Regions from separate parts of the Peribacillus sp. R9-11 genome, predicted to be linked through region 3. Evidence: riboswitches for the same ligand, from Rfam matches in the RefSeq annotation. Region 3 holds a riboswitch; each other region holds the start of a gene.
The links. A riboswitch is a leader RNA that binds a small molecule or an ion and turns the genes downstream of it on or off. The one in region 3 is predicted to bind S-adenosylmethionine.
Positions count from the first base shown of each region.

Region 1: another riboswitch for S-adenosylmethionine. It lies ahead of metK (methionine adenosyltransferase); the one in region 3 lies ahead of RE409_RS06105 (methionine biosynthesis PLP-dependent protein).
Region 2: another riboswitch for S-adenosylmethionine. It lies ahead of RE409_RS02460 (sugar ABC transporter substrate-binding protein); the one in region 3 lies ahead of RE409_RS06105 (methionine biosynthesis PLP-dependent protein).
Region 4: another riboswitch for S-adenosylmethionine. It lies ahead of RE409_RS25455 (methionine ABC transporter ATP-binding protein); the one in region 3 lies ahead of RE409_RS06105 (methionine biosynthesis PLP-dependent protein).

Region 1 is NZ_CP133763.1:5,001,724-5,009,959, forward strand. Features, by position in the region: gene RE409_RS24215 (alpha/beta hydrolase) at 1-242, opposite strand, end outside; gene RE409_RS24220 (gamma carbonic anhydrase) at 455-973, shown strand; gene metK (methionine adenosyltransferase) at 1,202-2,395, opposite strand; SAM riboswitch class I at 2,559-2,722, opposite strand; gene pckA (phosphoenolpyruvate carboxykinase (ATP)) at 3,277-4,863, shown strand; gene RE409_RS24235 (nucleotide sugar dehydrogenase) at 5,402-6,703, opposite strand; gene RE409_RS24240 (glycosyltransferase) at 6,749-8,065, opposite strand; gene RE409_RS24245 (glycosyltransferase family 4 protein) at 8,093-8,236, opposite strand, start outside.
Region 2 is NZ_CP133763.1:504,358-512,593, forward strand. Features, by position in the region: gene RE409_RS02450 (hypothetical protein) at 1-143, shown strand, start outside; gene RE409_RS02455 (GTPase domain-containing protein) at 678-3,443, shown strand; SAM riboswitch class I at 3,540-3,645, shown strand; gene RE409_RS02460 (sugar ABC transporter substrate-binding protein) at 3,762-4,877, shown strand; gene RE409_RS02465 (sugar ABC transporter ATP-binding protein) at 4,943-6,445, shown strand; gene RE409_RS02470 (ABC transporter permease) at 6,447-7,454, shown strand; gene RE409_RS02475 (hydrolase) at 7,739-8,095, opposite strand.
Region 3 is NZ_CP133763.1:1,271,629-1,279,864, reverse strand. Features, by position in the region: gene RE409_RS06135 (penicillin acylase family protein) at 1-760, opposite strand, end outside; gene RE409_RS06130 (hypothetical protein) at 985-1,188, shown strand; gene RE409_RS06125 (PucR family transcriptional regulator) at 1,401-2,288, shown strand; gene RE409_RS06120 (ABC transporter ATP-binding protein) at 2,420-3,565, shown strand; gene RE409_RS06115 (hypothetical protein) at 3,657-3,899, opposite strand; gene fumC (class II fumarate hydratase) at 4,009-5,391, opposite strand; SAM riboswitch class I at 5,757-5,870, shown strand; gene RE409_RS06105 (methionine biosynthesis PLP-dependent protein) at 5,956-7,068, shown strand; gene metC (cystathionine beta-lyase) at 7,065-8,236, shown strand, end outside.
Region 4 is NZ_CP133763.1:5,215,121-5,223,356, reverse strand. Features, by position in the region: gene RE409_RS25460 (O-acetylhomoserine aminocarboxypropyltransferase/cysteine synthase family protein) at 1-1,287, shown strand, start outside; SAM riboswitch class I at 1,405-1,517, shown strand; gene RE409_RS25455 (methionine ABC transporter ATP-binding protein) at 1,698-2,732, shown strand; gene RE409_RS25450 (methionine ABC transporter permease) at 2,725-3,393, shown strand; gene RE409_RS25445 (MetQ/NlpA family ABC transporter substrate-binding protein) at 3,409-4,242, shown strand; gene RE409_RS25440 (YuzK family famiily protein) at 4,343-4,546, shown strand; gene sufC (Fe-S cluster assembly ATPase SufC) at 4,997-5,782, shown strand; gene sufD (Fe-S cluster assembly protein SufD) at 5,798-7,099, shown strand; gene RE409_RS25425 (cysteine desulfurase) at 7,099-8,236, shown strand, end outside.

The DNA of each region.
Region 1 (8,236 bases), 2.0 Mb from region 3:
GAATATTCGAAGGCATCTTCTATCCAGCTTTTTACTTCGTCTAAATATTCGTCAAAGGAATCGATATGTCCCCGGTAGGCGCGAGTTGTCATCCCCTGCCCAGGAAGGTCGCCCATGACAACATGATATCCGGCTGAAAGCCACATTTGTGTTACCCACTTATATCGGCCGTGATGCTCCATTGCCCCATGAATGATGACAATGACGCCTTTTGCGTCTCCTTCTGTCTCCCATTTCCACATTCGAAATCCCCCTTTCACTTTTCTCTTGTTGTATACGATCAATGATAGCTGAAAAATAATATATATAAATTATAACCATATTCATGATTTTCGACAAAAAGGAAGTCTAACAAGTTCTACATTTTTATTATAAATAGCCAAGTCTATTTACATACGGTATATTAAAATAATACATAAAAACATCTACTTCGGAAAGGAAATGATTAAAAATGATTATTTATCCATTTAAAGGTAAAGAACCTGAAATCTCTGAAAGCGCTTATATTGCTGAAAATGCAGTCGTGACAGGTGATGTGAAAATCGGCGACGAAACGTCAATCTGGTTTAATACCGTTATACGTGGCGACGTAGCCCCTACAATAATCGGTAATAAAGTAAGTGTACAAGATAACAGCGTTCTTCACCAAAGTCCAAATAATCCATTAATTATTGAGGACGAAGTAACCATCGGCCATCAGGTTATTTTACATAGCTGCAAAGTTCGTAAAGGAGCTCTAATCGGCATGGGGTCGATTGTACTTGATGCAGCAGAGATCGGGGAAGGAGCTTTTATCGGTGCTGGAAGTCTTGTTCCCCAAGGCAAAGTCATACCACCAAACACATTGGCATTCGGCCGTCCAGCTAAAGTCGTACGCGAAATTAACGATGAAGATCGCAAGGATATGGAACGTATCGTCCGAGAATATGCTGAAAAAGGACAATACTATAAACATGCAGAACGCATTAAATAATTCATGTAAACTCACGAGTAAACTTGCATAACTCACGAGTAAAAACTAAAACTCACGAGTAAAACTAAAATTCACGAGTAAAAAACTACATAATTCACGAGTAAAAAAAACTAAATGGCTGGTTTAAATAGGATTTCTTGAATTATTCCCTTAGTCGACAAATTTAATCCATTTCACAATTGAAAAAGGTGCCTCGCTAGTTGCGAGGCACCTTTTACTTTTATTTGATTACGCTTGTGCTTTTAAAATTTCAGCTTTATCTGTGCGTTCCCAAGGAAGATCAACATCTGTACGGCCAAAGTGTCCGTAAGCAGCTGTTTGTTTGTAGATTGGGCGACGAAGATCAAGCATTTTGATGATACCAGCTGGACGCAGGTCGAAGTTAGCGCGTACTAGATCAACTAGTACTTCTTCGCTTACTGTTCCTGTTCCGAATGTATCAATCGAGATTGATACAGGCTCTGCCACACCAATTGCGTATGCCAATTGTACTTCCGCTTTGTCAGCAAGGCCAGCAGCTACGATGTTTTTCGCAACGTAACGAGCAGCGTATGCCGCAGAACGGTCAACTTTTGTAGCATCTTTACCGGAGAATGCACCGCCACCGTGACGAGCGTATCCGCCGTACGTATCAACGATGATTTTACGTCCAGTAAGACCAGCATCCCCTTGAGGTCCGCCAATTACAAAACGGCCAGTTGGGTTAATGAAGTACTTAGTCCCAGCATCGATTAATTCAGCTGGTACAACTGCTTTAATCACATGTTCTTTTAAGTCAGCTTGAATTTGCTCAAGAGTTACTTCTGGATCATGTTGTGTTGAAATAACAATTGTGTCAACTCTTACAGGTTGATTATTTTCATCATACTCCACGGTTACCTGTGTTTTACCATCAGGACGTAAGTAAGCAAGCGTTTCATCTTTACGAACTTGAGACAAGCGGAATGAAAGTTTATGAGCTAATGAAATCGGAAGTGGCATAAGCTCTTCTGTTTCATTGCAAGCAAAACCGAACATAAGCCCTTGGTCCCCTGCACCGATTGCATCGATTTCTTCATCTGACATATTTCCTTCACGAGCTTCCAACGCTTTGTCTACGCCAGCTGCGATATCAGCAGATTGCTCATCAATAGAACTCAATACGGCACAAGTTTCAGCATCGAAACCGTATTTCGCACGTGTGTAACCAATTCCTGCAATCGTATCACGAACGATACGTGGAATATCCACATAAGCGGACGTTGTAATTTCACCAGCAACAAGTACAAGACCTGTTGTTACACTTGTTTCACACGCAACACGTGCATTTGCATCCTTAGCAAGGATAGCATCTAAAATGGAATCTGAAATCTGATCACAAATCTTGTCCGGATGGCCCTCTGTAACAGATTCAGAAGTAAATAGACGTTTCTTTGACATCATATTTCCTCCTCGGAAGTTAGTATGTTGTAGGCAAAAGCCTGATTTTTTTACGGAACTCGTTTTCCCTTATTAGCTTCAACTATAGACACAGAATTACTAAAAAACACAAAAACCTTCCCTGGCAAATGAGGAAAGGTTTAAAATTCTGTCATCTATCCTTTCACTCTTATCGTTCAAGGGTTTTTTACCTTGCTCAGGTTAGCACCATCACCACTATTCCTTGAAGAACTATCGCTTTATTTTCGGCGATTGATCTTGGAGTCAAGTTCAATATGGCAGGTTGCTGGGTTTCAAAGGGCCTGTCCCTCCACCAACTCGGGATAAGAGAATCCGTACAATTTAAGATATTATCGTATTTGGTCGGAATCTGTCAATGCTTTTCGAAAAAGAACATTTTTCCCCATCACAGCTTTCACGATAAAAAATGTGCTAATCCTCTGTCATTATTGGATTTTCGATGTAGAAAACAAACGAAAATGTAGAAAATTACCATAGATAAAAGAACTTGAAAAATCTGACTTCGAACCGCATAATAACTTTTTAGGATTTTGCCTTTTGATGTAATAGCAAGTTGTTCTTTTCTTAATTTCTTCCTATTAATTAAAAGAATAAAACCTTTTTTATATTCCTGAAACGAGACCCATTCGATCAAGATTCTAATCTTGATAATGGGCTTTCTTCCTAATTACACCACCCAGTTCAGATTCCTCCATTCAAGTATATGCAGGAACCCGAACTCGGTTCATAACGCATTTTAAAAAATGATTAAGGAAACCATATAAAAAATATCACAAAAAAAAATAAATAGTATAGACTATTTAAGTGAATGTGTTATACTAATTGTAATATAAAAACTTAAAACAAAGGAAGGTACCTCATATATGAATTCTGTAGATGTTTCTAATGAGTTACACCAATTATTGGCAGGAAATAATGTACAAACTCAACTTTCAGTTCCCCAATTGGTTGAAAAAGTATTAAGCAGAAACGAAGGCGTTCTGACATCAACTGGCGCAGTAAAAGCTGAAACAGGCAAATATACTGGCCGTTCACCTAAAGATAAATATATCGTAGACGAAGCTTCTGTGAAAGACAAAGTAGATTGGGGTTCCGTAAACCAACCAATCTCTGAAGAAGTATTCAATAAACTATATAATAAAGTAGTTGACTACCTAAAAGCAAAAGAAGAGATCTTTGTTTTCAAAGGTTTTGCTGGCGCGGACGAAACATCACGTCTTCCTATCCAAGTTGTAAATGAATATGCTTGGCATAATCTTTTCGCTCACACTTTGTTCATCCGTCCAAATGAAGAAGAACTAAGAGGTCACGAATCAGAATTCACGATTCTTTCTGCACCTAATTTCAAAGCAGATCCAGAAGTGGACGGAACTCAATCCGAAACATTCATCATCGTTTCATTTGAACGCCGTACTATCTTAATCGGTGGAACGGAATATGCAGGTGAAATGAAAAAATCGATCTTCTCAATCATGAACTACCTACTTCCAGAGGCTGGAATCCTTCCAATGCATTGCTCTGCTAACGTAGGACGTGAAGGAGATGTCGCTTTATTCTTCGGACTGTCTGGTACTGGTAAAACAACTTTATCTGCAGACACTAATCGCAAACTGATTGGTGATGACGAGCACGGCTGGTCTTCTAACGGTGTATTCAACATCGAAGGCGGCTGCTATGCAAAAACAATTAACCTTTCACGTGAAAAAGAACCGCAAATTTTCGATGCCATCCGTTTCGGTGCCGTATTGGAAAACGTAGTTGTTGATCCGGAAACACGTGAAGCAAACTACGATGATAGTTCATTAACAGAAAACACTCGTGCTGCATACCAAATGCAAGCGATTGATAACATCGTGAACCCAAGTATCGCAGGACACCCAAATACAATCATTTTCTTAACTGCTGATGCTTCAGGCGTACTGCCTCCAATCAGCAAACTTTCTAAAGAACAAGCAATGTTCCATTTCCTAAGTGGGTACACAAGTAAATTGGCTGGTACTGAAAGAGGCGTAACTTCACCAGAAGCTACATTCTCAACATGCTTCGGTTCACCATTCTTACCTCTTCCTGCTACACGCTATGCTGAAATGCTTGGAGATAAAATTGACGAGCATAGCGCAAAAGTATACCTTGTCAACACTGGATGGACTGGCGGTGCATACGGAACTGGTAGCCGTATGAAACTTGCTTACACTCGTGCAATGGTACAAGCAGCACTTGAAGGCGAATTAGCAAACATCGAGACTATCAAAGACGATATCTTCGGTTTGGATATTCCACTTCATGTTCCTGGTGTTCCTGACGAAGTGCTTCAACCAATCAAGACTTGGGCAGATCCTGCTGCATATAAACAAACAGCAACAGCTCTTGCTGCTCAATTCCGTGCAAACTTTAAAAAATTCGGAAACGTTCCAAGTGAAATTGAAGAACTTGGCGGTCCGACTGCTTAATCTTAATAAATAGAAAACAAAAGGACCAAGCGAAACTTGCTTGGTCCTTTCTTTATAAACTGACTAATCTAAACGATAAATCGGCCATCACGATCTTACTCCTGTAAAAGCCACATTAACCTGAAGCGCCAGTATTTTTGAATTAAAAACAGCCAAGAGGCTGTCTCCTATGTTCCAGCTGGTGTCTTATCCCCTTTGTTTCACAAAAGCCCAGACAAAGGTCTCCTGAGCCAAATCCTCTACAGCCTTGTTTGCCAATATAATAAACTAGAAAGTTCATCATACTTTTTTCATACGTATGATTCCACTCCCTCTTGGTCCGCCACCTATAAATAGGGAGAAGGTGGCGCCAAGCCAACCAATTCTGCTCTTCCCATGTCCCATAGGAAGTCATATTTACAGAACATATAATAATTATCCGATCCCTATTATTATTTCAAATGATTTTTTTAACATGTTGCACAACTATAAAGGGTGCTGACTGAGTCAACACCCTTTATATCCCTATCATATCCGGCCTTGCAGAATCAGTTGTTTATTAGATAATCATTTTTTTCCTTACTTCTTTCAAATGTTCTGTTTTATATTCGAATACATTGCCTAAGTTGGCAATTTGGATGTTATGTTTATTAGCATCAATGCAATTCCGAGTATCCAAAATCATTTTATGAGCCATCTTGTTCGATAGTTTATCATAATCCATTTCTTTAAATTCATTATGATCGGTTAAGACAAGAATCAGGTCGGCATCTTTTACAGCGTCTTCGACAGAAACGACTGGCATTTTCCCAGATTGGACATGTGGGTCATGCAAGGATACTTCCACATGATCCATGCTCATTAGTATATTTACAACATCAATGGCCGGGCTTTCACGGATATCATCTACATTTCCTTTGTAGGCAAGTCCAAAAACCGCTACCTTTGGTTTACGGATCCCCTCAAGTAACATCCTGACACAATTGACGATATAATACGGCATCGAAACGTTCGTGTCGCGGGCTAATTTGATGATTCTAGCTGTCTCAGGAGCTTTAGCGACAATGAAATAAGGATCGACCGCGAGACAATGTCCACCTACCCCTGGTCCTGGTTGATGAATATTTACACGTGGATGCTTATTTGCCATTGATATGACATCTAATACATTGATATCCAATTCGAAGCAAACTTTAGCCAACTCATTCGCAAGAGCAATATTAACATCACGGAAGGTATTTTCCATCAGCTTGGACATTTCAGCCGTTTTCGCATCCGTACGAATGATTTCCCCTTTAACAAAAGTTTCATAGACAAGACTTCCTTTATAGGAGCAGGCTTCTGTGATGCCGCCGACTATTCGGTTATTATGAACCAATTCTTCTAGAATTCTCCCTGGCAAGACACGTTCCGGACAATGTACGAGAAAGATGTCTTTCCCGATCGTTAGCCCTGTCATCTCAATCAATGGCTTGATATGATCATCCATGCTCCTTGGTGCAATCGTCGACTCGATAATGATGACATTTCCCTTCTGAACAAAAGGAAGAATCCTTGAAGTTGCCTGCATAACATAGGTAAGATCACAGGATTGGTGTTGATCTTCATTGTTTGGAGTTGGGACCGCAATGATGAAAACATCCGCAGACTCCGGATTCAAGGTAGCACGAAATCGTTTAGCATCTAGCACTTCATCTAACACTTCTTCTAGTCCAGGTTCTTCAATATGGAGCTTTCCATTATTCAATTTAGTAATAACATCAGGATGGATATCCACGCCAACAACATCTACACCGTGTTTTGCGAACATTAAAGATGTTGGAAGTCCTATATAACCTAGTCCCATTGTACATAATTTCATAATAACCACTCCTCATCATATTTTCTTCTAGTATTCTAGTTTTTGTTAAGCTGATTGATAGATTTGGATGAAGATTTCTTTCTCTTGTTTCCAATTGTATTTAAGGCGGGCATTCAGACAGTTGCTGCTCATTTCCGCTCTTTTTTCTGGATGTTTTAATAAATAATTGACTCCGTCCGCAATAGAACGGGGATCATGGGAGTCGACACACACACCAATTTTCTCAGTCTCGACTACCTTTTGAATTTCTGGAAAGCTACAGGCGATGACGGGTACTCCGCTCATCATATATTCAAATAACTTATTGGAAGAAGCAGAATAATGATTAAAGCAGACATTATTCAATACCTGAAAACCTAAATATGCATTTTTCGTATAATGAAGCAAATCGTCAACCGGCACCTTCGGGATAAATTTCACCCGATGTTCGAGACCCATTGCCTCTACCTTTTTTATTAACTCAGGCTTGATCTTTCCATCTCCAATAAAAACTAGCGTTCCTGCTTCCATCATCGGCACAGCCTCAACCACTTTCTCTAACCCCCTGCCCGTTTGAATGCCGCCTTGATATAACAATATCGGCTCGTCCTCTGGCAGCATGAGCAACTCGTGTAAATCCACGACTGTACTTTCCTCAGGCAATGTAGGGATTGGGTAGTTATGGACCACTTTCGGATACAGACCGTATAAGTCTTCATTATATTTAGCACGAGTATGATTTTCGGCGATCATTTCGTCGACAAATTTTAATAGAAACTTCTCTTGTATCCCGTAAATCCGGCTATTATAACCGGTTCTGCTTGTTTGAACTTCATGAGAGTCATATATGAGCTTTTTACGTCTTAGAAATTTACTGCTGATTGCTCCCTGCATTAACGTATTCAAATCATTCGAATGGTAAAAGTCATACCTCTTTTTCCGGCCGTAATGAACCATTTGAAAAAAAATATAGCTTCTTGTCAAAAGAATCGGTAGTTTCGTTTTCGTAACAATTGTGGCGATTATTGCAAGAAGCGCCATAACACCGACTAATACGACAGTACTGATCCAGCCCGTTATCAGGTTCATGTTCAACAAGGTATTCCAAACCAATAAGGTGAGAACAGTCAATTCAAACATCTTATTTTTTGTTTTTTTTACGATATTAAGTACTCTATTAAGTCTTTCCCAGCGATTATTCACTCGAATGACATTAAATCCATTTTTATGTTTCTCTTTTTTGGGTAATTCTTCATTTTTCCAGTTATGAATCGCAATTAAGTCGACTTCATAACCTGCTTCGGTAAGAGCAGTGCATTCCCTTAGAACCCGTGCATCGTTGGTAAAATGATTCCACACAAACATACATACCGTCTTCGCCATTTTTACCTCCACTTTTCCAGATATCCGTCAGCTAGATGCTTCCATCACGTTAATGAGCCCTTGAATATTTTTTGACCATAGAAAATTTTGTTCCGCATATCGATGGCCATTTTCACCAAGCTCTTCGCGTAAAGCTTTCTCAGAAGCCATTGTTAGAATATGTTGACTGAT
Region 2 (8,236 bases), 770 kb from region 3:
ATGCAGTCAAACAAAAATTGGCACAAAAGCAAGCGGGCTCAAGTCAAGATAAACTGGAAACCGGCGTTGTGAAAAAAACGAAACAGCTAAAAAGCCAGTTAACTAAAAAGCCAAATAATCAACGTAAGCGTACAGGGGTATAATCCCAATTTGTCAAAGGACAATTACTGTTCGGTGCTTATCAGAGAGCAGTTACCTTTCATGAATAAAGGTACTGCTTTTTTTATATGAACTTTCAAATAGAAATTTATTATTATTAGGGAGAAGATTGTACTTTCGCTTTTAGGAAGTATTCAAGTGAAAATTATTTTTGTTTTCACCACTTATAGGTAGTTTACGGGCGGGATTTCTGGTAATTTAATGGTATAAGAATTGTTCCCTCCTACCTTTTCGGATATTGGTAAAACTAAATAAAACATATTTTTACAAAAGTAGAAATCACTTCTCAAGTCTTATATTAAATTCATTACAATTCTATTTGTTTCTGTTTTAAAATTGTAAGAGTCATGAAATGTTGTTACCATATTGTTTTGTTAAAATAATATTTTAAAGGTTTATAAATAATTTTCTTAACTAAAGGAACCTATAAATCTCTTTTCATAGACAAAGTCTTGAGAAAAGTTATTATTCGATTTTCATAAAGACTCCATATCGATGATTATCCTTTAATTGAAAATATGAAATATAACGGGGGAATAAAGATGGATGAACGACTGATTGGAAAAAAATACTATGAAACAATGATTGAGGATACACGCAAGCACCCAATTCAAACATTAGGTGAAATGTTTCTCGTGGAACAAAAAAAGGAAAGAGCGGATTTGACTGCAGTTCGGTTTGCTCAAGGAGAAGTATACTTCCAGCATCATGACTATGAAGCAGCCATTTTTAAGTGGGAAAACATAGAAGGTGAACTTGGTTCATGGGCGAAAAAGAATATTGCTGATGCTTATTTTGAACTAGAGATGTATTCGACCGCTGAGGATATATATAAATCCGTCAGTACGGATGAAGCGGTATTGAAAACGGAAGTCCTTCTACAGCTGTTCTCTCTTTACATAGTAGAATCAAGAAATGATTTGGCATCTAAAGTTGTTAAGGAAGCAGTCGATTTTCAACCTGATTACCCAAATGTCACCGCAATTGCACGCTCCTTTTTTGAAGAACAAAAGGATTGGAACAGTGCTGTAGTTTTAGCCGCGAATGAAAGTATCCGTACGGAATCAATGATTTGGTTTGATGTGCTGAAAACGTATATCCAGCAAGGTGTTGCTCAATCGATGGCTCCGGATTATTTCTCAAATGTTCTCGAGGCGTTATACAACCTTGATCAGGATCGCTTTGAAAAAATGACGGTTGCACTTTGGAAAAATTATAAATATACAGATTCCTACTTTGAATGGCTTAGAGTCATTAATAATTTGATAGATGGCATCGAATTACATCCAGGTGATGTATGGGATGAGCTTTCTGTCTATTACCGGGATGCTTATGCCGGTTTGCTTGAAGGAACACACTTAATCAAAGATTTGAGTCCTGTTGTGCCGAGATTGTTGGAAAATTGGTTGAAAATCGCGGATGGAGAGCTTTCGTTATTTGCAGCGGCTTCCGTTCTGTCATGGAATGAAATTTTCCCTGATACAATTAATGCACTGGTTGTTCAGGATGCAGAAAGTCTGTTAGCAAAATCGCCTAAATTGGGAGGCGGATTGGAAGCGGGCGAAAAACTGTTCAATTCCATTATTCAGTGGGCTGAAGAGAATAACTTAACAGTTGGCAATAAACTGAAATGGATGGTAGACGGACTTAAGGATACCGAAAATTTCAATCTTCTTCTTGTCGGAAGCACAGGCAATGGCAAAACATCCTTTATTCAGTCGCTTGCTGGAGAGAGTATTGCTGCCGAGGACCATTCGTCCCTTGTCAGTGTCAAAGATGGAGATAATCTGGAAATCTATGAAATTACAGATACAGATCACAAAGTCGTTGGTGAGTTAACTGAATTGGATGAAACACGCCGTCAGCGCGGAACCATTGTCGACGTGACCCTTATTAGTGACTACCTAAAAAATAATCGCCTGCGTTTACTTGATACACCAGGGTTCAATGGGGAAAAAAGTGTAGACTCTGATTTCCAAGGGTATTTACAGGGCAGCGATGGATTGATGTTTGTTCTCGATGCACGAGCGCCTTTCACCGGTAGTGAACGAGATTTGTTATTGGAAATTCAAATGATGGCACCGAAACTTCCGATTCATTTCTTACTAAATAAGATGGATACGATTTACAGTGACCAAGTGGCAGTCCGGATGGAAGATGAAACATGGGATAAAGTGAATGCGTATTTCCCGAACGCAAAAGTATTTGCGTTCTCCAAACTTTATGACAGCAAACAGCAGTTACAGGACCTTTCATCCTTCCTTGATTCGAATTATCAAGCTGATAATTGGAAGGAAAGAAGATCTGAGAAGATTCTTGCATTCATTCGCAAAACGTTATCTTACCTGCTAGAAAAACGGGCAGCTAATGAGCGGAAATGCGAGCACTCAATTTCTTGGAATGAGCAGATGGAAGTCAAATTGAATGGAGCCGTCAATCAACTGGCAGATTTGGAAAAAGAAAAAAGTGAAAATATCATAAGGTCGTATCGTTCAATTAAAGAAGAAGTGAAAAAACAGCTTTCTTCAAGAATCCCTGAATTACTAAGAGAATGTTCTAAATCATTAACGGAAAGTAGCGATTTCAGCCAAGTTCATATACAGTTGAACGATGAAATGAATGAGCAGATTCAGGCATATATTTCAGACAAGATTATGCCGCAATATTACCGTTCTCTTCAAGACTGGATTGCTACATCTCAGTTGGAATTTACACAAATTCAACAGTTTATGGATGAGATGAGCACAGGGTTCAATGAATTGTACAAAGAAGAGCGAATTACACTTGCGGGAGACTTTAGAGTTTTGGATGATTGGCGCCGTGATGCGGATCGGATGACAAGCAGTATCCGCATTGAAGACGTTAATATTTTACTACGCCGGACCCCATCGCAATTGCTGCTTAAAGGGGCAGGGAAGTTGTTTGGAGCGATTCCGCAAAATAAAGCTAATATGTACAACCGGTATAAGAAGTACCTAGAAAGTGAAGACTACCAGGATGTTGCAGAGATGATCAGTGACCGTTTCCTTACACAATTCGGATTGTTTGAAAAATCTTTGGATAGAGATATCTCACTTTTCTATCGCAGTTCATTTGCCTTACTTCAAAAAACGATAGAACAAACACAGACTGAAATCAAAGATCATCAGGCAGCACTGGAGCATATGAGAGAAAATCCGGAAGTATACCGTGACCCGATTACTCTATTTGAAGTGAAACTACGTCAGTTAGAAAGACTTGAAAAGATCGAGAAAAAGCGTCTGGCTAAGCTACAAAGAAAATAAGTGTAATAAGAAACATTTTAAATATTCAAAAATCTATTGACTTTACGACTATATCCCTATAAAGTGGTAATTACGAAAAACGTAACACATTATATTCTCTTATCAAGAGTGGCGGAGGGACTGGCCCTAAGATGCCCAGCAACCGTTCCATTAGGAATTGGTGCTAAATCCTGCAAAACAGAAATGTTTTGACAGATAAGAGAGGGACAAGTCTGCAAATCAGCTGATTAAACCTCTCTATTCTAGAGAGGTTTTTATTTTGGGATTTACACCAACCTAATTGATAAGATTAATGAGTGAAAAGAAGGGGGAACTAAAATGAGGAAGTCAATTTTTAAAAGGGTTTTCGTTTCGGTCATAGCTTCGGCTTTGCTTTTAACGGGCTGCTCTTCAGGACAAAGTTCAACAGAATCAAAGAAGGATGAAAAAGTATCTTTTAAAAATGTTCCAGAACGATTTGCAAAAGGGGAAGGTGCCAAAATCAAAGTCATTCGTAAGATTGGCGGAGATGATCATACGGCTCAATATTTAGCTGGAGCGAAGGAAGAAGGAGAAGCATTAGGTTTTCAAGTGGATACGTATACAGCAAATGGCGATACGGCTAAATTCCATGATGCAATCGCCCAGGCTTTACAAGAAGATTATGACGGCTATATTATCTCCCATGGTGATGATGCAGCAACAGTGAATGACGTTCAAAAGTTGGTTGATGCAGGAAAGAGCGTTGTTACATTCGACTCTATTAGCGACTTATCTAAAATTGACGGTGTGACCTTAACTTCACAGGATGATGAAGCATTGGCAACTCTGGCTTTTGATAAATTGATAGAAGAACAAAAAGGTGAAGCAGCGATCGCATACCTTTGGGTAGATGGTTTCCCACCAATGGTGAGAAGAAATGCGGTGTATCAGGGAAAATTAAAAGAAAATCCTGGGATTAAAGAAGTCGAAAGATTCGGAGTAGCATCTGCAGATACTTCGGTTCAGACACAAAATGCGGTAGCCGCAATGTTGAATAAATATCCCAAAGGCAAACTAGATGCGATTTTCGCAACATGGGATGCATTCGCAATTGGAGCGGCTCGTGCGATTAAAGAAGCTGGCCGCGATGAAGTGAAGATATACGGAATCGACGTATCTAATGCTGATCTTCAAGAGATTCAAGCGAAAGGCAGCTCTTGGTCTTACACGGCAGCTGTCGATCCGAAATTGATTGGTGCAGTGAATATGAGGATTTTGGCAAAAAAATTAGCGGGTGAAGAAACACCGCAAACATATGACTTAGAAGCTTCACTTATTTCACAAGAGCAGATTCAAGCTTCAAAAGAAGCGGTCAACATGGCCAACTTGTCCGGTATTGTCGAAGGATGGGGAGTATCAACGGAATTTGAAGAAGAATGGATGAAAGTATTGAAAGATCATTATAAAAAGTAAAAAACAGAGTCATTAGACACTCTCTTTCTAGTGAAGAGAGTGTCTGTTTAATAGGGGGAATGGGCATGAGCACACAACTAGAAATGAAAAAGATATCGATTGGATTTCCGGGAGTAAAGGCGCTTAGTGAAGTTGATTTTTCAGTACAATCAGGGACAGCACATGCAGTGGTCGGCGCAAACGGAGCAGGGAAATCTACGCTAATGAAGGTCTTATCGGGCGCTCATGCCCATTATACAGGTGAAATTTTTCTGGATGGAAAGAAGCAGGATATCCGTTCACCGAAGGCTGCACAGGAACAAGGTATTCAAATTGTTTATCAGGAAGTAGATACGGCACTCATTCCTTATTTAACTGTTGGGGAAAATGTAATGTTGAATGATACGGTGCAAAACATGGGCAAAAAACAGATGGTCCATTGGAAAGAGTTGCATAGAAAAGCCACTTATATCCTGGCAGAGATGAAAATTGGTGTCTCTTCGAAAAAGCTGGTGAGAGATCTTACCTTGGCTGAAAAACAGATGGTTCTGATTGCAAGAGCAGTCTCGACGGAATGCAAATTCCTGATCCTCGACGAACCAACTGCTCCGTTAAGTTATACGGAGACGTCAGAACTATTTCGAATTGTAAATGAATTAAAGCAAAGAGGCGTTGGCATCATTTTTATTTCCCATCGTCTTCCAGAGATTTTTGAAATTTGTGAAGAAATTACGATTATGAGGAATGGGAAAAGTGTTGCATGTCGAGAAGTAGCGGATATTACCCAAAACGAAGTGGTCGAGGGAATGCTTGGGAAAACAATGGATGAACAGTTCCCTGTTGTAAATGCTGCGATTGGTGAAGTTGTTCTGGAAGTGAAGGGACTGTCAGATGCCGAAAAAGTTAAAAATGTTAGCCTTCATCTAAAAGCAGGAGAGATTGTTGGTTTGGCAGGATTGGTTGGAGCAGGGAAAACAGAGCTGTGTAAAACCCTATTCGGTCATACTGCTATCACAACAGGGGAAGTCGTGATGAATGGTAGAAAGCTTTCATTGAAAACACCGTATCATGCAGTAAAAAGTGGTCTAGCACTTGTACCGGAAGAACGCAGGAAAGAAGGCATTCTTGTTCAGGAATCAGTTGCAACGAACTTGACTGCAGCAAGTGTCGGAAAATTCAGCAAGATATTCAGCTTTGTAGATCGTAAGGCGGAAAAGAAAAAAGCGAAGGAAATTATTACGAGTCTTGGTATTAAAACCCCTTCAGAGGAAGCTAAGGTTGAAAACTTGTCAGGTGGTAATCAACAAAAGGTCGCTATCGGAAAGTGGCTGATTGCTGATGCAGATGTATACATATTTGATGAACCTACAAAAGGCGTCGATGTAGGGGCCAAGAAGGACATATTCGAATTGATTGCCCAACTTGCCAGAAATGGGAAGGCAATTATATATGCATCATCTGAGTTGTCTGAAATCATCGGTATTACTAATCGAACTTATGTGTTATATGGTGGAAAGACAGTCATCGAATTAGAGACAAGCAAAACCAATGAAGAAGAACTACTATTCTACTCAACAGGAGGCAAATAGGATGAGTACACCGATTCCTGTTCTCACACAGACAACAAAAGCGAAGAAAAAAGTAGACTTATTCGACTTTTTCTATAAATACGGCACAATCTTGACGATTATCATTTTGGTTGGGATATTTGCCGTTTCAAATCCATCTTTCATTCAAGCTAATAATCTAATTAACATTCTGCGTTCTATTTCAATCGTGACCATTATTGCGATTGGAATTACGATATCCTTAACTGTGGATGGTTTTGACCTATCCGTTGGTTCTGTAGCATCATTGGCTAATGCGATCGTCATTTCGATGTTTGTTTGGTTTTCGCAGGATACCCTGATTGCCATATTAGCTGCAATCGGTGCGTCGCTTGTAGTAGGAGCATTAAATTCATTCATGATTGTAAAATTGAGAATTCCTGACATGCTTATGACATTAGCGACCATGTTCATCATCCAAGGGATTGCTCTTACCTATACAAAAGGAGCAACGGTTTCACAAAATATGGTCATGCCTGATGGAACGTTCGCTGAAGGACTGATCAGCCCATTTTTCGCTAAGATTGGACAGGTCCCTTGGATTATTCTGATCATGGCAGTCATTGTGATAGCTACCCATATCTTTTTGACTTATACCAAGCACGGTGGTTATATGTACATTATTGGGGGAAATAAGGAAGCTGCCAGACTTTCTGGAATTTCGGTAAATAAATACAAAGTACTGGCCTATCTCCTTTCGGCTCTCTTTGCCGCAATCGGGGGAATTGTCCTTGCTTCCCGTGTCATGACATCCGAAATCAATTCCGGGTCTCCTTACTTAATGGATGCTGTTGCAGCAGCATTTATTGGTTCATCCGTTCTAGGAGCAGGGAAACCGAATGCCTTCGGAACCTTCATCGGTGCAGTCCTGATTGGAATCCTTCAAAACGGACTGATTATGATGTCTGTCCCATACTACGCGATGGACATCGTTAAAGGAACCGTACTTGCCCTAGCGCTAGCGGTTACCTATTATAAGCAAAAACACTAGACTTATGTGTGAATGACACCTTATTTTTCATCGTAAAGTAATCCGCAAAACGTTAAATATACCAGAATCGTTACCTATTGAATGCAACAGTTCTGGTATATTTTTATTTTGGATTATGCATTTCCAAAACTAATACCATCATAATTTTCTTCCTGTAAAACTCCAAACACTCTGATCGTGATGTACCCCATGTGTTAAATCACTTTCTTTCGAAGATGCTTTTTTCATCCTCGTTCTTTTAAAAAATAGAAACTTGATATTTCAGGTTCTGTTTAATTATTCTCCTATTTAAAGTTTTGGATTTCCTCGTTGCCTTTGAATTTGTTATCTGCCAATATGCCGATTTCTTCAATATGCTTTCGGGCTGTTTCATCGCCTAATTTATATATGATGGCGTACAGCTTTTTCATAGCTTCATCGTATTTATCATTTGCCCGGTCATGATGATAGAGAAGATAAGGTACATGAGAACGAGCGTATGACTCCAAGTCATCTGTTCGATGTTCCTCTAGGCATTGCTTTAATTCTGCTAGTTCTTCGACTGTAGCGTGTATAGTAAAGCTTGGATTTTCCTCAAGTTTTTTTCCTAGTACATCGCCGCTGACCAAATCCACATGATAGGTCTGTTTTTCCTGCATCATTTTTTCATCACCCTTTCAAGCGTTTATCTATGATGTACCACTATTTGTAAAAATATAATCATAAAAGTGAACATTCTCCATAATAAATCGATAGAGATAAAGATGTCAGATATTTCTTGTAAAATCGGGTAAGATAGATTT
Region 3 (8,236 bases):
ATTGGACAAAATTCTCCCTTTCCTTTCCGACTTTTTCAGAAGCTTTGATTACAGCTGAAGACAGTATTTGAAGGGATTGAGAAGACGAGTCCCTTTTTGGTTTCCCCTCGCTTACAATGCTTGTAGGAGCGCTAGGATCATTTTTCCACACTAAATCATCAAACATTTTCCGGGAAACTTCTGTCCCATACTCATGTTCTAGCTTTGCAAGTATCTCTGCGTTTTTTAACTCCTGGTGATTATCCATAAAATAGGTCATGGATACCATATAAACACGGACAACATCTGTTGAAGTCCATTTTTGCGGTAAAAACTGATATTCATGAAACTCCTTCGAAAGTTTATCATCTGGATCTTTTAAAGCTTCATTTACATAACGTGAAATACCTTCAGCAAATTTTGCTATTAATTCTTTTGGCTGACGATCCAGACCGTCAATCATTTTTTTAATTTCTTTATCACTATATCCATCTCTTCTGGATTGCTCATCTTTTGAAAGATAATCCTCTCCAAAAATTTCTGAAACGGTCCCCTCATTTCCGCGACGGAACATTTCCAACTGAAATAGTCGATCCTTTGCCATAACATATCCATACGCTTCATATAAATCTTTTTTATTTTTAGCGTATAAATGGGGTACTCCAAAATTATCACGTACTACTTTGATCCCTTCATTCTTATCCTTCCCAGCAAAAACTAGATTTTGAGGAAAAATGAAAACAAATAGGATTATGACTGATATTAGCCACTTCGTCTTCATAATTACATTTCCACCTCCACTTTTTTATAACACTTATATCACGAATCATAACCTTTCTGTTATACTGATTCAAGATAATATTTAAATATTTAGAACTTTCAGGAATATATTATAAGTTTTTATCTTACACTATCCAACTTTTGTTCTAAATCCCTTAGACATGTGAGTATTCCATTAATTCCAGCAAATCATTTATTATATTAAAATATCAAATTATCCTTATTATGAAATCAGAGAGGTATGAGAAAATAGCTCATAATATTAAAGAAGGAACGACTTCTTCCTTCGTCTTTGACTGCATAGGTCAAAGTAATTTTGCCGGTAACTTGATCGCTTCTGATTTGAATATGACATTTATAAGGAATCATGTTTGCAAGGTTGCAAGAAAATCATACGTTGAAAAACAGTGTCTTTCACAAATTACATAATAAAAGCAATACGACCATTTCCTCCGTCCATTTGGGTTTATTGGTGTAATTTTAGGTATAGAATCATTACTTCGAAAAAAACTATTAAAATAGCTTGAAAATCAATGTCCTTGTCCTATTGTTTTTCTAATAACTTGTAATACCATTGTTTCTTTTCCACTTTATTCTTTTTCGCTATAATGAGATAGATAGTGAGAAAGAAGGTGAACTCGATGCTTGAAAAGCTTAAACAAAAATTCCCAAACGCTCTTTCCAATATACAAGATACGAAGAACATTACTTCTTATATTTGGTTTGAAGACTCTATTGGGAGCACAATCGGTATTCCCCGTTCAGAAATTTCGGCCGAGGAAATCCGTTTGTTGGAACTACTCTTTACTACTTTATTTTTCCAAAATAAAATTAACACGTTTCCTCACACACCATGGAATACTTTTTTATTCGAACCGAATGCATCCTTGCCTTTAACAAGCTGGGAGAATGTCCGGTTTATCCACTTTAATCTGACTCATGCTGATTTTTCGCACTCCCATTTCGAGGATGCCTTCCTCGCATTTGTCCCATCTGATTCAGTCTTGATCTGGGAAAATGAAAAGGCGGGTATTTTAATTGAAACAGACACAGATGAGTCGTTATCAAAAAATGAACTGCTTGCTATTTCAACCACGCTTGAGAGTGATTTTTATGTTAAGACTCGAATGTTTACCGGTCGCTTTCACTCTGTAAACCAAGAACTCCCTTATCACAGAAATCAGGAGAATAAGTGTTTTGACCTGGCACAATTGCATTTGCCAGATTTAAAAGTGACTGATTTGGCCGACATCATTCCTCACTCACTGATAAGTGACCAATCTGCAACGAGTAAAACTTGGTATATCAATGAAATACTCGGTAAAACCATGAATGATACTGAACTAATGAAGACGATAAAAACGTATATTGAGTGCAATTCCAATGCAACCTATGCCGCAAAGCAACTTTATATACATCGAAACAGCCTACAATACCGAATAGATAAATTTACTGAAAAAACTGGACTCGATATTAGAAACTTTCCGCATGCCTTGGCTGCTTACTTAATTCTTTTGCTGAATGATTAACTACTATTTGCAAAGTTAACAAAGGAATTATTATCCTTTTTTGTGCAGTGTGCCTATACTTTTTTCCAATTTGATAGATTAGACTATAGTTATTGGTACAAGTAATTAGGAGTTTAAAAGGAGGAATTTTCATGGCAGAGTTAGTATTAGATCATATATTTAAGGTTTATGATAAAAAAGAAACAGCTGTTAAAGATTTTAACCTTCGTGTGGCCGATAAAGAATTCATTGTTTTCGTGGGACCGTCCGGTTGCGGAAAATCGACGACTTTACGGATGATTGCGGGACTTGAAGACATTTCCCAAGGAGATTTATATATTGACGGCAAGCGGGTCAATGATGTCCCACCGAAAGATCGTGATATTGCGATGGTTTTCCAGAACTACGCCTTATATCCTCATATGTCCGTCTATGACAATATGGCATTTGGATTAAAACTCCGTAAAACGCCAAAAATGGAAATCAAGCAGCGGGTCAATGACGCAGCAAAAATCCTCGGTCTAGAAGACCTTTTAAATAGGAAACCGAAAGCACTTTCAGGTGGACAACGCCAGCGTGTGGCACTCGGTCGTGCAATTGTACGAGACGCAAAAGTTTTTTTAATGGATGAGCCATTATCAAATCTTGACGCCAAACTCAGGGTTCAAATGCGTGCTGAAATCGCAAAACTACATAAACGACTGGACACTACAACAATTTATGTCACTCATGATCAAACAGAAGCAATGACCATGGCCACACGACTTGTTGTTATGAAGGACGGTATCATCCAGCAGGTCGGCGCACCAAAAGACGTGTACGAGAAACCAGTGAATGTCTTCGTGGGTGGCTTTATCGGATCACCAGCTATGAACTTCTTTACCGGAACATTAAAAGAAGGCATCATTAAAATTGGGGAGCAAACGCTTGAAGTACCCGAATTGAAAATGAATACGCTGCGTGATCAAGGCTATATCGGAAAAGAAATTATCCTTGGCATCCGTCCTGAGGATTTCCATAATGAAGGGGCTTACATCAAGGAGTCTCCAAACACTACATTCACGGCTCAAGTCGATGTAGCTGAACTCATGGGTGCCGAAATTATGCTCTACTCGACATTCGCTGGCCAGGACTTCGTCGCGCGCATCGATGCAAAAAACATCATCCAAGCAGGCGATAATATTGAACTTGCTCTCGACATGAATAAAGCCCACTTTTTTGATAAAGGGTCCGAGCAGCGCATTTTTGCTGAAGGAGAATCACAAATGGAGTATGGCTTGAAGTTACTTTCTAATTAAATTTCATATCAAAACAAAGACCCGTTCATATGAATGGGTCTTTGTGCGTATATTTCAGCTAAGGTCTTGAACTCTACTATATCTATAAAATCTATTCCTGCACAAGTACCACTTCATCATGTCCACATTTAGAGCAGTTCATGATGTGTGGACATTGACCTTTTTGGAGCGATTGCGGGTATCCATCGTTTTGCTTAAGCGTATCTATATCCATGTATGCACTGTATGAATCAGCATAATCCATGAATTTCCCTTTATCATCAAGATCACTGCCACATTCCGGGCAATTCACATGAATTTTTCTGAGGCCGTTGCAAAGCGGGCATAAAGCCATTGTATTCCCTCCTGTTCTAGAAACTTATATACTCAATATTTGTTTATTCTATTATTTTAACACCTTAAAACACCCTCCCTAAAAACAGCGGGAGGGTGATCATAGGCAATTATTTATTAACCATGTTAGCAGGATCTACCCATGCTTTAAATTCATCATCAGTCAAGAATTCCAATTTCAACGCTGCTTCTTTTAATGTAGAGTTGTCTTTGAATGCAGTTTTGGCAATTTTAGCTGCTTTTTCATAACCGATATGTGGGTTCAATGCTGTTACTAGCATAAGAGAACGGTCAACATTTTCTTTGATTTTATCTTCATTCGCTGTGATGCCTACTGCACAATTATTGTTGAAAGAGTGAATGCCTTCTGTCAATAATTTAACAGTTTGTAGGAAGTTATAAATGATAACTGGTTTGAATACGTTCAATTCGAAGTTACCTTGGCTTGCTGCAAAGCCGATTGTTGCATCGTTACCAACAATTTGTGTCGCAATCATTGTCAACGCTTCACTTTGTGTAGGATTTACTTTACCTGGCATGATAGAGCTGCCTGGCTCGTTTTCAGGAATAGCGATTTCACCGATTCCGCTTCTTGGGCCGCTTGCCAGCCATCTAACATCGTTCGCAATTTTCATTAAGTCCGCTGCTAATGCTTTTAATGCGCCATGAGCGTAAACAATTTCGTTATGACTTGTTAATGCATGGAACTTATTATCCGATGTTACGAAAGAATGTCCTGTATCCGCCGCTATTTGTTTTGCAGAAAGTCCTGGAAACTCTTTTTTCGTATTGATCCCAGTACCTACAGCTGTACCGCCTAGTGCTAGATTCAATAGTTTTTGACTGCTTTCTTCAATCATCACTAAGTCTTTATCAAGCATCGCTTTCCAACCAGAGATTTCTTGGCCTAAAGTTAGTGGTGTTGCATCTTGAAGATGTGTACGTCCAATTTTCACAAGATCCCAGAATTCTTTTTCTTTTGCTGCAAAAGTATCACGAAGTACTTTAATAGCCGGTACTAATTTTTCAGCAACTTCCATATAGGCTGCAATATGCATAGCCGTTGGGAATGTGTCATTAGAGCTTTGCGCCTTGTTGACATCATCATTTGGGTGAAGGGTTTCGGACTCACCGTTTTCTTTTAACCATTCATTCCCTTTGTTAGCGACCACTTCATTCACATTCATATTACTTTGCGTGCCACTGCCTGTTTGCCAGACCACAAGAGGGAAATGTTCATCAAGTGTACCTTCTAGAATTTCGCCACAAATTTTAACGATGGCATTCTTTTTCACTTCAGAAAGATCACCAAGGTCATAGTTCACTTTAGCTGCCGCTTGCTTTACATATGCAAACGCACGGACTAATTCAATCGGCATTTTTTCATTACCAATTTTGAAGTTGTTACGGCTTCTCTCGGTTTGTGCTCCCCAATACTTATCAGCAGGAACTTTCACTTCACCCATCGTATCTCGTTCGATTCTGTATTCCATGTGTTCTCCTCCTATGTTTGCACTATCCACCGAAAACCTTATGTATATGAAATGAATAATGACATATTATTAATTCTTCTCTCTATACATTGTACAAACTTTATTATTTTAAAGCAAAGAAACAGAACAAAACCTTCCCTATATTTCAGAAAATCCATTTAATTAAACAAAGTCTCTTAAAGTATCTCAACACCTTATACCATCGCGTTTTTCACAATATTTAGGGGTTTTTCATTGGACCAATCATGTTTTGACAACGCTAGTCCTAATTAACCAATAAAGAATTATCGAGCAATATTTTCCCAGAATGTTCTTGACAGCACTTTATATATATAGTAAATTCAAAAGAAATTGAATAATCTAAACTCTTATCGAGAGAGGTATAGGGAATGGCCCGATGACACCTCAGCAACCTTCATTTGTTTCAAACCAATGAAAAGGTGCTAATTCCACAAGTTTGTGAACTTGGAAGATAAGAAGAATGACTCGTCCATACTTAACCAAGTCTTCTTCTTAAAGAAGACTTTTTTTTATTTTATAAAACACAAAGGAGCAGTGAAAACTATGTATAAAACAGAAACATATCTTGCTCAACTAGGTAATCGCAGTGAAACGGCGACAGGAACAGTCAATCCGCCGGTTTACTTTTCGACAGCTTTCCGCCACGAAGGAATTGGCCAATCAACTGGATTCGATTACACAAGGACAGGTAATCCAACACGTCAACTTTTGGAACAATCCATCGCCAACCTTGAAAGAGGTGACCAAGGATATGCTTGCAGTTCAGGAATGGCGGCCATTTCTACCATACTAGCCTTATTTAAATCAGGTGATGCATGGATAGTCAGCGAAGATCTATATGGTGGTACATATCGTTTGCTAGAACAAGGTTTTAAAAAATGGGGCTTACAGTGTGACTATGTAAACACTTGTTGTTTAGAGGATATCGAAAAAGCTATTACTCCTCAAACAAAAGCCATCTTTATCGAAACTCCCACTAACCCTCTTATGCAGCAAACAGATATTAGCGCTGTTGCCGCACTTGCCAAACAATTTAATTTACTGTTGATTGTTGACAACACTTTTTATACGCCGCTTCTGCAGCAGCCTATCCTGCTTGGAGCCGATATTGTAATCCATAGCGCAACGAAGTATCTCGGTGGTCATAATGATGTTCTTGCTGGACTAATCGTGGCTAAAGGTGCAGAATTATGTGATTCGATTGCCTTCCATCATAATGGAACAGGAGCGGTGTTGAGTCCATTTGATTCATGGCTGTTAATGCGCGGAATGAAAACCCTGGCACTGCGGATGGAACGTCATGAAAAGAACGCCAAAATCCTTGTAGATTATTTATCAGAACATGAATGTGTAACGGACGTCCTGTATCCCGGCAGAGGTGGTATGATTTCTTTCCGGATAATTGACGAAGCAGCGGTCAATCCATTTTTACAATCACTTTCATTAATTTCATTTGCAGAAAGTCTTGGAGGCGTTGAAAGCTTCATCACCTATCCTGCTACACAAACACATGCCGATATCCCTCTTGAAGTTAGAACTGCTAATGGGGTTTGTAATCGACTTCTACGCTTCTCGGTTGGCATCGAGGACAGCGACGATTTAATTCAAGACCTGCAACAAGCATTTGCACATGTAAAAAGGGAGGCACTACGATGACTAATCATGATTTCAGTTTTGAAACCAAATTACTTCATAACCAGCATAAATTCGATCCGACAACAGGCGGTGTGAGCGTCCCTATTCAGCACGCTTCCACTTTCCATCAAACTGATATCGATACATTCGGCAAGTACGATTACAGCAGGAGCGGAAATCCAACACGGGAAGCACTTGAAGATATCATTGCCGAGCTTGAAGATGGTACTCGCGGCTTTGCCTTTTCTTCAGGTATGGCGGCCATTTCAACAGCATTCCTTCTGCTTTCTGCTGGCGACCATATCGTCATCTCAGAAGATGTGTATGGCGGTACGTTCCGGATGGTTACAAGCGTGTTGACCCGCTTCAACATCGAGCATACTTTCGTTGATATGACGGACCTCGAAAGCGTTAAAGCGGCCGTTCAACCTAATACGAGAGCGATATACATTGAAACACCTTCAAATCCATTGCTTAAGGTGACTGATATTAAAGCCGTTTGTGATATCGCAAAAAAAGTCGGGGCATTGAGTTTTGTCGACAATACATTCTTGACACCAGCTCTGCAAAAACCGCTGAACTTAGGGGCGGATGTTGTCCTTCATAGTGCGACGAAGTTTTTATCCGGACACAGTGATGTCGTAGCTGGGCTTGCTGTCGTAAAAGATCCTGAATTGGCTGAAAGACTCGGGTCCCTTCAAAACTCCTTTGGTGCGGTACTTGGTGTCCAGGATGCCTGGCTTGTTATGAGAGGTCTGAAAACCTTGTCTGTACGAATGGAACACTCTCAAAAAGGAGCAGAAAAAATTGCAGACTACTTAAAACAGCAGCCATTAGTGAAAAAGGTGTATTACCCTGGGCTTACTGATCATCCACAGCATGCAATCCAGGAAGGACAGGCCCTTGGTGCAGGTGCAGTTTTATCATTTGAACTAGAAAGCGAGGGAATTTTCCGCTCATTTGTGAATACTGTCGAACTTCCTGTTTTTGCGGTTAGTCTTGGAGCAGTGGAATCGATATTATCCTACCCGGCAAAAATGTCCCATGCTGCCATGCCTGCTGATGAAAGGGAAAAACGAGGCATCACCAACAGCCTGCTTCGCCTCTCTGTCGGCCTTGAGAATCCAGATGATTTAATTAAAGACTTTGACGCTGCTCTTGTAAAAAGTGCAAAAGCGCATGCTATTCC
Region 4 (8,236 bases), 1.8 Mb from region 3:
GAAACATTGAGTGTTCACGGGGGTCTGCAAGTAGATGAAACGGGTGCACGTGCAGTGCCTATTTATCAAAGCAATGCATACTTGTTCAAAGATACTGACCATGCAGCAAATTTATTTGGCTTAAAGGAAAATGGCTATATTTATACACGACTTCATAATCCTACGGTCAGTGTTTTCGAAGAAAGAATGGCCTTGTTGGAAGGTGGTATCGGCGGACTGGCAACCGCAAGTGGGATGGCTGCCATTACACTGTCAATCCTAAATATTGCTGGTGCAGGAGATGAAATAGTGTCCGCTTCTACATTATATGGCGGTACGTATAATCTTTTTGAAAATACTCTTCCTAAATATGGGATAAAAGTGAAGTTCGTCTCTCCTGATGACCCTGAAAATTTCAAAAAAGCCATCACGCCTAGAACGAAGGCTATATTTGCGGAAACAATTGGAAATCCAAGTCTAAGGATTCTTGATATTGAGGCTGTAGCGGACATTGCTCACAATGCGGGCATACCACTCATTATCGATAATACCTTTGCTACCCCATACCTTTGCCGGCCAATTGATTTTGGAGCGGATATTGTCATCCACTCTGCTACAAAATGGCTCTTGGGAAATGGAACCACCTTAGGAGGCATCATCGTGGATGGGGGCAAATTCGACTGGAACTCACCAAACTACCCTGGCTTTACGGAACCGGATCCAAGCTACGATGGGATTGTATACTCTGAAGCAGTCGGCCCTGCTGCCTTTATCACAAAAGCTCGTGTGCAATTACTTCGTGATTTAGGGCCGACGTTAAGTGCTCAAAGCGCGTTCCAGTTTACGCTGGGGCTAGAAACGTTGCATGTGAGAATGAAAGAGCATCTTTCGAATACTAAGTCTGTTATTCAATATTTGGAAAATCATCCTGCTGTGAACTGGGTTTCGCACCCTAGTAATGGAAGTCACCCTGATAAAGCGCTGGCGGATAAATATTTGCCTAAGGGAGCAGGATCTGTTGTGACTTTTGGAATTCAAGGTGGACGCGAAGCTGGAGCAAAACTTATCAATTCGGTAGAGTTATGGTCGCATGTAGCCAACGTAGGGGATGCTAAAAGTTTAATTATCCACCCTGCTAGTACGACCCATCAACAATTGAATGATGTAGGTTTAGCAAAAGCGGGTGTAAGTGCTGATCAAGTGCGCATATCGATTGGTATTGAAAACGTAGAGGATTTAATAGAAGATTTAGAGCAGGCAATTGAAAAAGCGACGAATATTGTCTCCTTAACTTCTAAAACTGTTTAATAAAAAAGACCTGTTCATTCTTTCCTAGAAATATTATACATTGCGCTCCTTTTTTATCTATGATAAAATTTCTCCATACTAAAGAACTTAATGATGTACAAATATTCTATATATTAGCTCTTATCAAGAGAGGTGGAGGGATGTGCCCGATGAAACCCGGCAACCGACAAGGAAATTTCCTTGGAAAGGTGCCAATTCACACAAAGTTTAATCGCTTTGGAAGATGAGAGAAAGGCCTGCTTTTTCACCTGCCTTTCTGCTCATGCAGAAAGGTTTTTTCTATTTAGTTTGGGAAAACCTTTACATGTATAGCAATATTGAAAAACGGTTTTAAATCATATTTACAGGCTGATAATGAAGATAAATCAACTAAGTTCATAGGTTTTATTGGATAAAAGAGGTGAGTATTAATGATTACATTGACAAAAGTTAGTAAGCTATTCCGAACAGGAAAAGGAAGCAGTGACACGATTAAGGCTGTAAATAATGTTAATGTTGAAATAAATAAAGGCGAGATTTTCGGTATTATTGGCTACAGCGGAGCAGGGAAAAGTACTTTGATCAGGATGCTTAATGGATTGGAAACACCAACAGAAGGATCCGTTGTGGTGGCTGATAAAGAAATTTCCAAAATCAAAGGTGCTAAGCTACGTAAAGCTCGACAAGAAATCAGCATGATCTTTCAACATTTTAATTTATTATGGTCTAGAACCGTTCAGGAGAATATATCGTTTCCTCTAGAAATTGCAGGGGTTTCGAAAAATGAGCGTATCAAGCGTGTGAATGAATTAATTAAGTTAGTTGGGCTTGAAGGAAGAGAAAAGGCATATCCTTCGCAATTAAGCGGAGGGCAAAAACAAAGGGTCGGGATTGCTAGGGCTCTTGCTAACAATCCTAAGGTGCTACTGTGCGATGAAGCGACGTCTGCTTTAGACCCGCAGACAACCGATTCAATACTTGAATTGCTTGTGGACATCAATAAGCGTCTTGGTCTAACGATTGTTTTGATTACACATGAAATGCACGTCATCCGTAAAATTTGTCACCGCGTTGCAGTAATGGAAAGTGGTCAAGTAGTTGAACAAGGACCTGTCCTGGAAGTCTTCAAGAATCCGAAAGAACAAATGACGAAGCGTTTCGTTCAACAGGTAACAGAGCCTGAAGAAACAAAAGAAACAATGGAACACTTGCTGGAACGCTATCCAGCAGGAAAAGTAATTCAATTGACGTTCGTAGGAGATCATGCAGAGAGTCCGTTAATTACTAGGCTGGTACGTAACTTTGAGTTGGATGTCAATATCGTTCAAGGAAAAATATCTCAAACTAGAAGTGGTTCATATGGAACGTTATTTATCCACCTTGATGGCAATGAGGATGAAATGCTCCGCGCAATCGAATTCATTAAAGCACAGCATGTAGGCGTGGAGGTGATTACTCATGCTTGAAGAATTATTACCGAATGTATATTGGGAAGACATTATTGAAGCAACAAAAGAAACACTTTATATGACTAGTATCTCAGTACTAGCAACCTTTTTTATAGGCATACTATTAGGGCTAGTCCTGTTTTTAACAGGGAAAGGTAACTTGTGGGAAAATCGGGTAATTAACACGACCATGAGTGCTATCGTTAATATTTTCCGTTCCATTCCATTCCTTATTTTAATTGTGTTGCTCATACCTTTCACAAAATTGCTTGTCGGTTCTATGATCGGTGAGGATGCTGCTTTACCAGCCCTTATTATCGGGGCGGCACCATTTTATGCACGTATGGTTGAAATCGGCCTCCGTGAAATCGATAAAGGTGTAATTGAAGCGGCTAAATCAATGGGAGCGAAAACGAGCACGATCATTTGGAAGGTACTTCTTCCAGAATCGATGCCAGCATTAATTTCAGGGATTACGGTAACATCGATTGCATTGGTTGGGTATACCGCAATGGCAGGGGTTATCGGTGCAGGCGGGCTTGGTAATCTGGCCTATCTAGACGGCTATCAAAGGACTCACAATGACGTTACACTTGTAGCGACGATTGTTATACTAATTATCGTCTTCATTATTCAAATTATTGGAGATGTGATTACATCTAAATTAGACAAAAGATAAAGGGAGATGAATAGGATGAAAAAGTTTTTAGGATTTGCATTAGTACTTGTTTTATCGATTGCTCTTGCTGCTTGTGGAACCGATAAGGACAACAGCGGCAGCGATACAGAAAAGGAAACGAAAAAATTAGTTGTAGGTGCATCCAATGTTCCGCATGCTGAGATTCTTGAAAAAGCTAAACCTCTTCTTGAAGAAAAAGGAATTGAGTTGGAAATTAAACGGTTCCAAGATTATGTTTTACCGAATAAGGCTTTAAACGATAAAGAATTGGATGCTAACTACTTTCAACACATTCCATATTTAGAGGGGCAAATTAAAGAAAATGGATATGACTTCGTTAATGCTGGTGGAATTCATATCGAGCCGATTGCTCTATATTCAAAAAAATATAAAAGCATTGATAAACTTCCGGAAGGCGCAACAATTATTATGAGCAGCTCTGTTGCTGACCACGGACGTGCGTTATCTCTATTAGAAAAAAATGGCCTGATTACATTAAAAGAAGGCATCGATAAAACGACAGCTACAACAAAAGACATTGTTGAAAATAAGAAAAAACTTAAATTTGATGCTAATTATGAAGCAGCTTTACTTCCGAAAATTTATGAGAGTGGCGAAGGGGATGCCGTTCTAATCAACTCTAACTATGCGATTGACGCTGGATTGAATCCGCTTAAAGATTCAATTGCTATTGAAGACTCTGAATCACCATATGTGAACGTTATTGCTGTTAACAAAGGTGATGAAAATAAAGAAGAAATCAAAACGCTAGTAGAAGTATTACATTCTAAAGAAATTCAAGATTTTATTCTAAAGGAATACAAAGGTGCAGTCGTACCAACTAAATAATTTATGGTAAAGAACGACCTGGAAATCTTCAGGTCGTTTTTTGTTTAAAGATGAAAACACAGGGTATAGAATTAATAGAGTAATAAAGTAATTCACAAATTTGAAAGGATGGTTCACTATCAATACTTTAGATTTAAATGTAACAAGCGAAATGGAAAAAGCGATGCAGTTATCACATGGGATTGGCTATAATGAGTACAGCAGAAATTTAGACCTCCGTATCGAGGTTGAGAAAGAACGAGATAAGGAACATGAAAAGTGCAACAAAATGGTCATTGACCTACAACGTAAAATTCACGGTTAAGCATATAAAAGAGTCTTTAAAAGATCGGTCTGTAGAGGTAAAATGATAAGTGGTCTAGAAAATAAGGGTTTCCTTATTAGATTAACTTACATAGCACCTAGCAGACCTTTTTTTCTTTAACAAAGGTAATATGTACCTTCCAATTAAGATTTTTTAGACATATATTAATAAGAACGAAGGTTTGTTGAATAATAAGTTTTAAATAAGAAAAGCTAAAATAAGGCTCTATTTGCTGTAAATAGCCTATAACAGTAGGGTTTGTAACAATAGGACAGGTTTTCATCATGAAAGAAGTGGAAACCCCTATCTATATTAGTTGATTCCAAATTGGATTTGTTATAAAATTGGAATGAGAATAAAGTGAGAATGCTTTTATGAAAAATAAATAGTAAAGAAAGTAGTTTTTACTTTCTGGTAATAAAATAGGAATTAGTTCACGGAGGTATTATTATGTCAGCTTCTACATTAACGGTTAAAGATCTTCACGTATCAATTGAGGGTAAAGAGATTTTAAAAGGGGTTAACCTTGAAGTAAAAGGCGGAGAAATCCATGCAATCATGGGACCAAATGGAACTGGTAAATCCACTTTATCTTCAGCAATTATGGGTCACCCTAAATATGAAGTAACAAGCGGCAGCATCACATTCGATGGTGAAGACGTATTGGAAATGGAAGTTGACGAGCGCGCTCGTGTTGGTCTTTTCCTTGCTATGCAATATCCAAGCGAAATCAGTGGTGTTACAAATGCTGACTTCTTACGTTCTTCTATCAATGCACGTCGTGAAGAAGGCGATGAAATTTCATTGATGAAATTCATCCGTAAAATGGACGAAAAAATGGCATTCCTTGAAATGGATGAAGATATGGCGCAACGTTATTTAAATGAAGGATTCTCAGGCGGAGAGAAAAAACGTAACGAGATTCTTCAATTAATGATGATTCAGCCAAAAATCGCTATTTTAGATGAAATTGACTCTGGGCTAGATATCGATGCTCTTAAAGTCGTTTCAAAAGGAATCAACGAAATGCGCGGAGAAGACTTTGGATGTTTAATCATCACTCACTACCAACGTCTATTAAATTACATCACTCCTGATTACGTACATGTAATGATGCAAGGCCGTGTTGTAAAATCAGGCGGGCCTGAACTAGCTGCACGTTTAGAAGCAGAAGGTTATGATTGGATCAAACAAGAATTGGGCATTGAAGACGAAACTGTTGGCGAAGAAGCGTAAGTAGGAGGATTTGCAATGACTACAGAAACGAAATTACCGTTTGAACAAGAGGACATAAGCTCTTATTCAACTAAAAATAATGAGCCAGCTTGGCTATCTGAGCTTCGAATTCAAGCGTTTTCTGAATTAGAAAAGCTCCCAATGCCAAAGCCGGATAAAACAAAAATCGATAAATGGAATTTTACTTCTTTCAAGACTCATACAGTTGAAAGTGAAACTTTTGCCTCTTTAGATGAGCTTCCGGAAGAAATTAAATCCATCATTGAAGGAAATGAAAACTTATACATTCAACGCAATAATACGCCGGCACATATTAATTTGTCAGCAAAAATAAAAGAACAAGGCGTTATTTTCACGGATATTTTTACAGCGGCTCGTGACCATGCTGAGCTCGTACAAAAATATTTCATGAAGGACGGAGTTAAAATAGATGAGCACCGTTTAACAGCATTACATGCTGCATTAGTTAACGGTGGTGCATTCCTTTATGTTCCAAAAAATGTAGAGATCAAAGATCCAATTCAAGCAGTATTTTTGTTGGATAACCCTGAAACTACACTTTTCAACCACGTTTTAATCGTGGCAGAAGATAATAGCTCTGTAACATATGTAGAGAACTACTTCTCAAGCCTTGAGTCTAACGAAGGTATTGCTAATATCGTAACTGAAGTATTTGCAAATGCGAATGCCAAAGTGGAATATGGAGCTGTTGATACCCTTTCGAAAGGTTTTACGACATATGTTAACCGCCGTGGAGTTGCAGCACGTGACGCTCGTATTGAGTGGGCACTTGGCCTAATGAACGATGGAAATACGATTTCAGATAACACAACATATCTAATGGGCGATGGCTCTCACGGTGATACTAAAACCGTTGTAGTCGGCCGCGGGGAACAAAAACAAAACTTTACGACAGCCATTATTCATTATGGCAAACGCTCTGAGGGCTATATCCTTAAGCACGGTGTTATGAAAGACGGCGCATCCTCCATTTTTAATGGAATTGGGAAAATTGAGTATGGTGCTACAAAGGCCAATGCTGAACAAGAGTCACGCGTACTGATGTTAAGTGAAAAAGCACGCGGAGACGCCAATCCAATCCTTTTAATTGATGAAGATGATGTAACGGCTGGGCATGCAGCTTCTGTCGGACGTGTTGACCCGCTTCAACTTTATTATTTAATGAGTCGTGGTATTACTAAAAAAGAAGCAGAAAGACTTGTCATTCACGGATTCTTGGCCCCTGTTGTTAACCAGCTTCCAATTGAAGGAGTTAAAAAACAATTAGTAGCGGTCATTGAAAGGAAAGTACAGTAATGAACCCATACGAAATTCGTAAGCTTTTTCCGATATTAGATCAAGAAGTCAATGGTCAGCCATTAGTTTATTTAGATAGTGCTGCAACCTCTCAAAAACCGGCTGCAGTGATTGAAGCGATTGAGCAATATTACCGCGGATACAACTCGAATGTTCACCGCGGGGTGCATACACTTGGAACAAAAGCTACGGATGCGTATGAAGGTGCACGTGAAAAGGTGCGTAAATTCATTAATGCTTCTTCTACAGAAGAAATCATTTTTACAAGAGGAACAACAACTTCTTTAAATACTGTAGCAAGAAGTTACGGTGGAGCAAATGTAAAAGAGGGCGACGAAATTGTTATCTCTTACATGGAGCATCACAGTAATATTATTCCGTGGCAGCAGTTGGCTAAAGAAAAAGGTGCTGTACTGAAATATATTCCGCTTCAAGAGGATGGAACGATTTCCCTTGATGATGTGAGGGCTACAATTACAGATGCAACGAAAATCGTTTCCATTATGCAGGTTTCCAATGTGCTTGGTGTTATCAACCCTGTGAAGGAAATCGCAAAAATTGCCCATGAACACCATGCTGTCATGGTTGTGGATGGGGCACAAAGCACTCCGCATCTAAAAGTGGATGTTCGTGATTTGGATTGTGATTTCTTTGCCTTCTCAGGTCATAAAATGGTCGGTCCAACAGGTATCGGCGTTTTATATGGTAAAAAAGAACTTCTTGAAAAAATGGAGCCGATTGAATTTGGCGGAGAGATGATTGATTTTGTAGGTTTGTATGAGTCTACATGGAAAGAACTCCCGTGGAAATTCGAAGGTGGTACCCCAATCATTGCCGGCGCCGTTGGCCTTGGGGCTGCAATTGATTTCTTAGAAGAAATCGGCTTGGATAATATTGAACGGCATGAACATAAACTTGCAGCTTATGCAATGGAGAAAATGTCTGCAGTTGAAGGACTGACTATTTACGGTCCTAAAGATGCAGAAAAGCGTGCGGGTGTAATAACCTTTAATATTAATGACGTTCATCCACATGACGTCGCTACCGTTCTTGATGCAGATGGAATTGCTGTCCGTGCCGGTCATCACTGCGCACAGCCATTAATGAAATGGCTTGACGTATCATCGACAGCAAGAG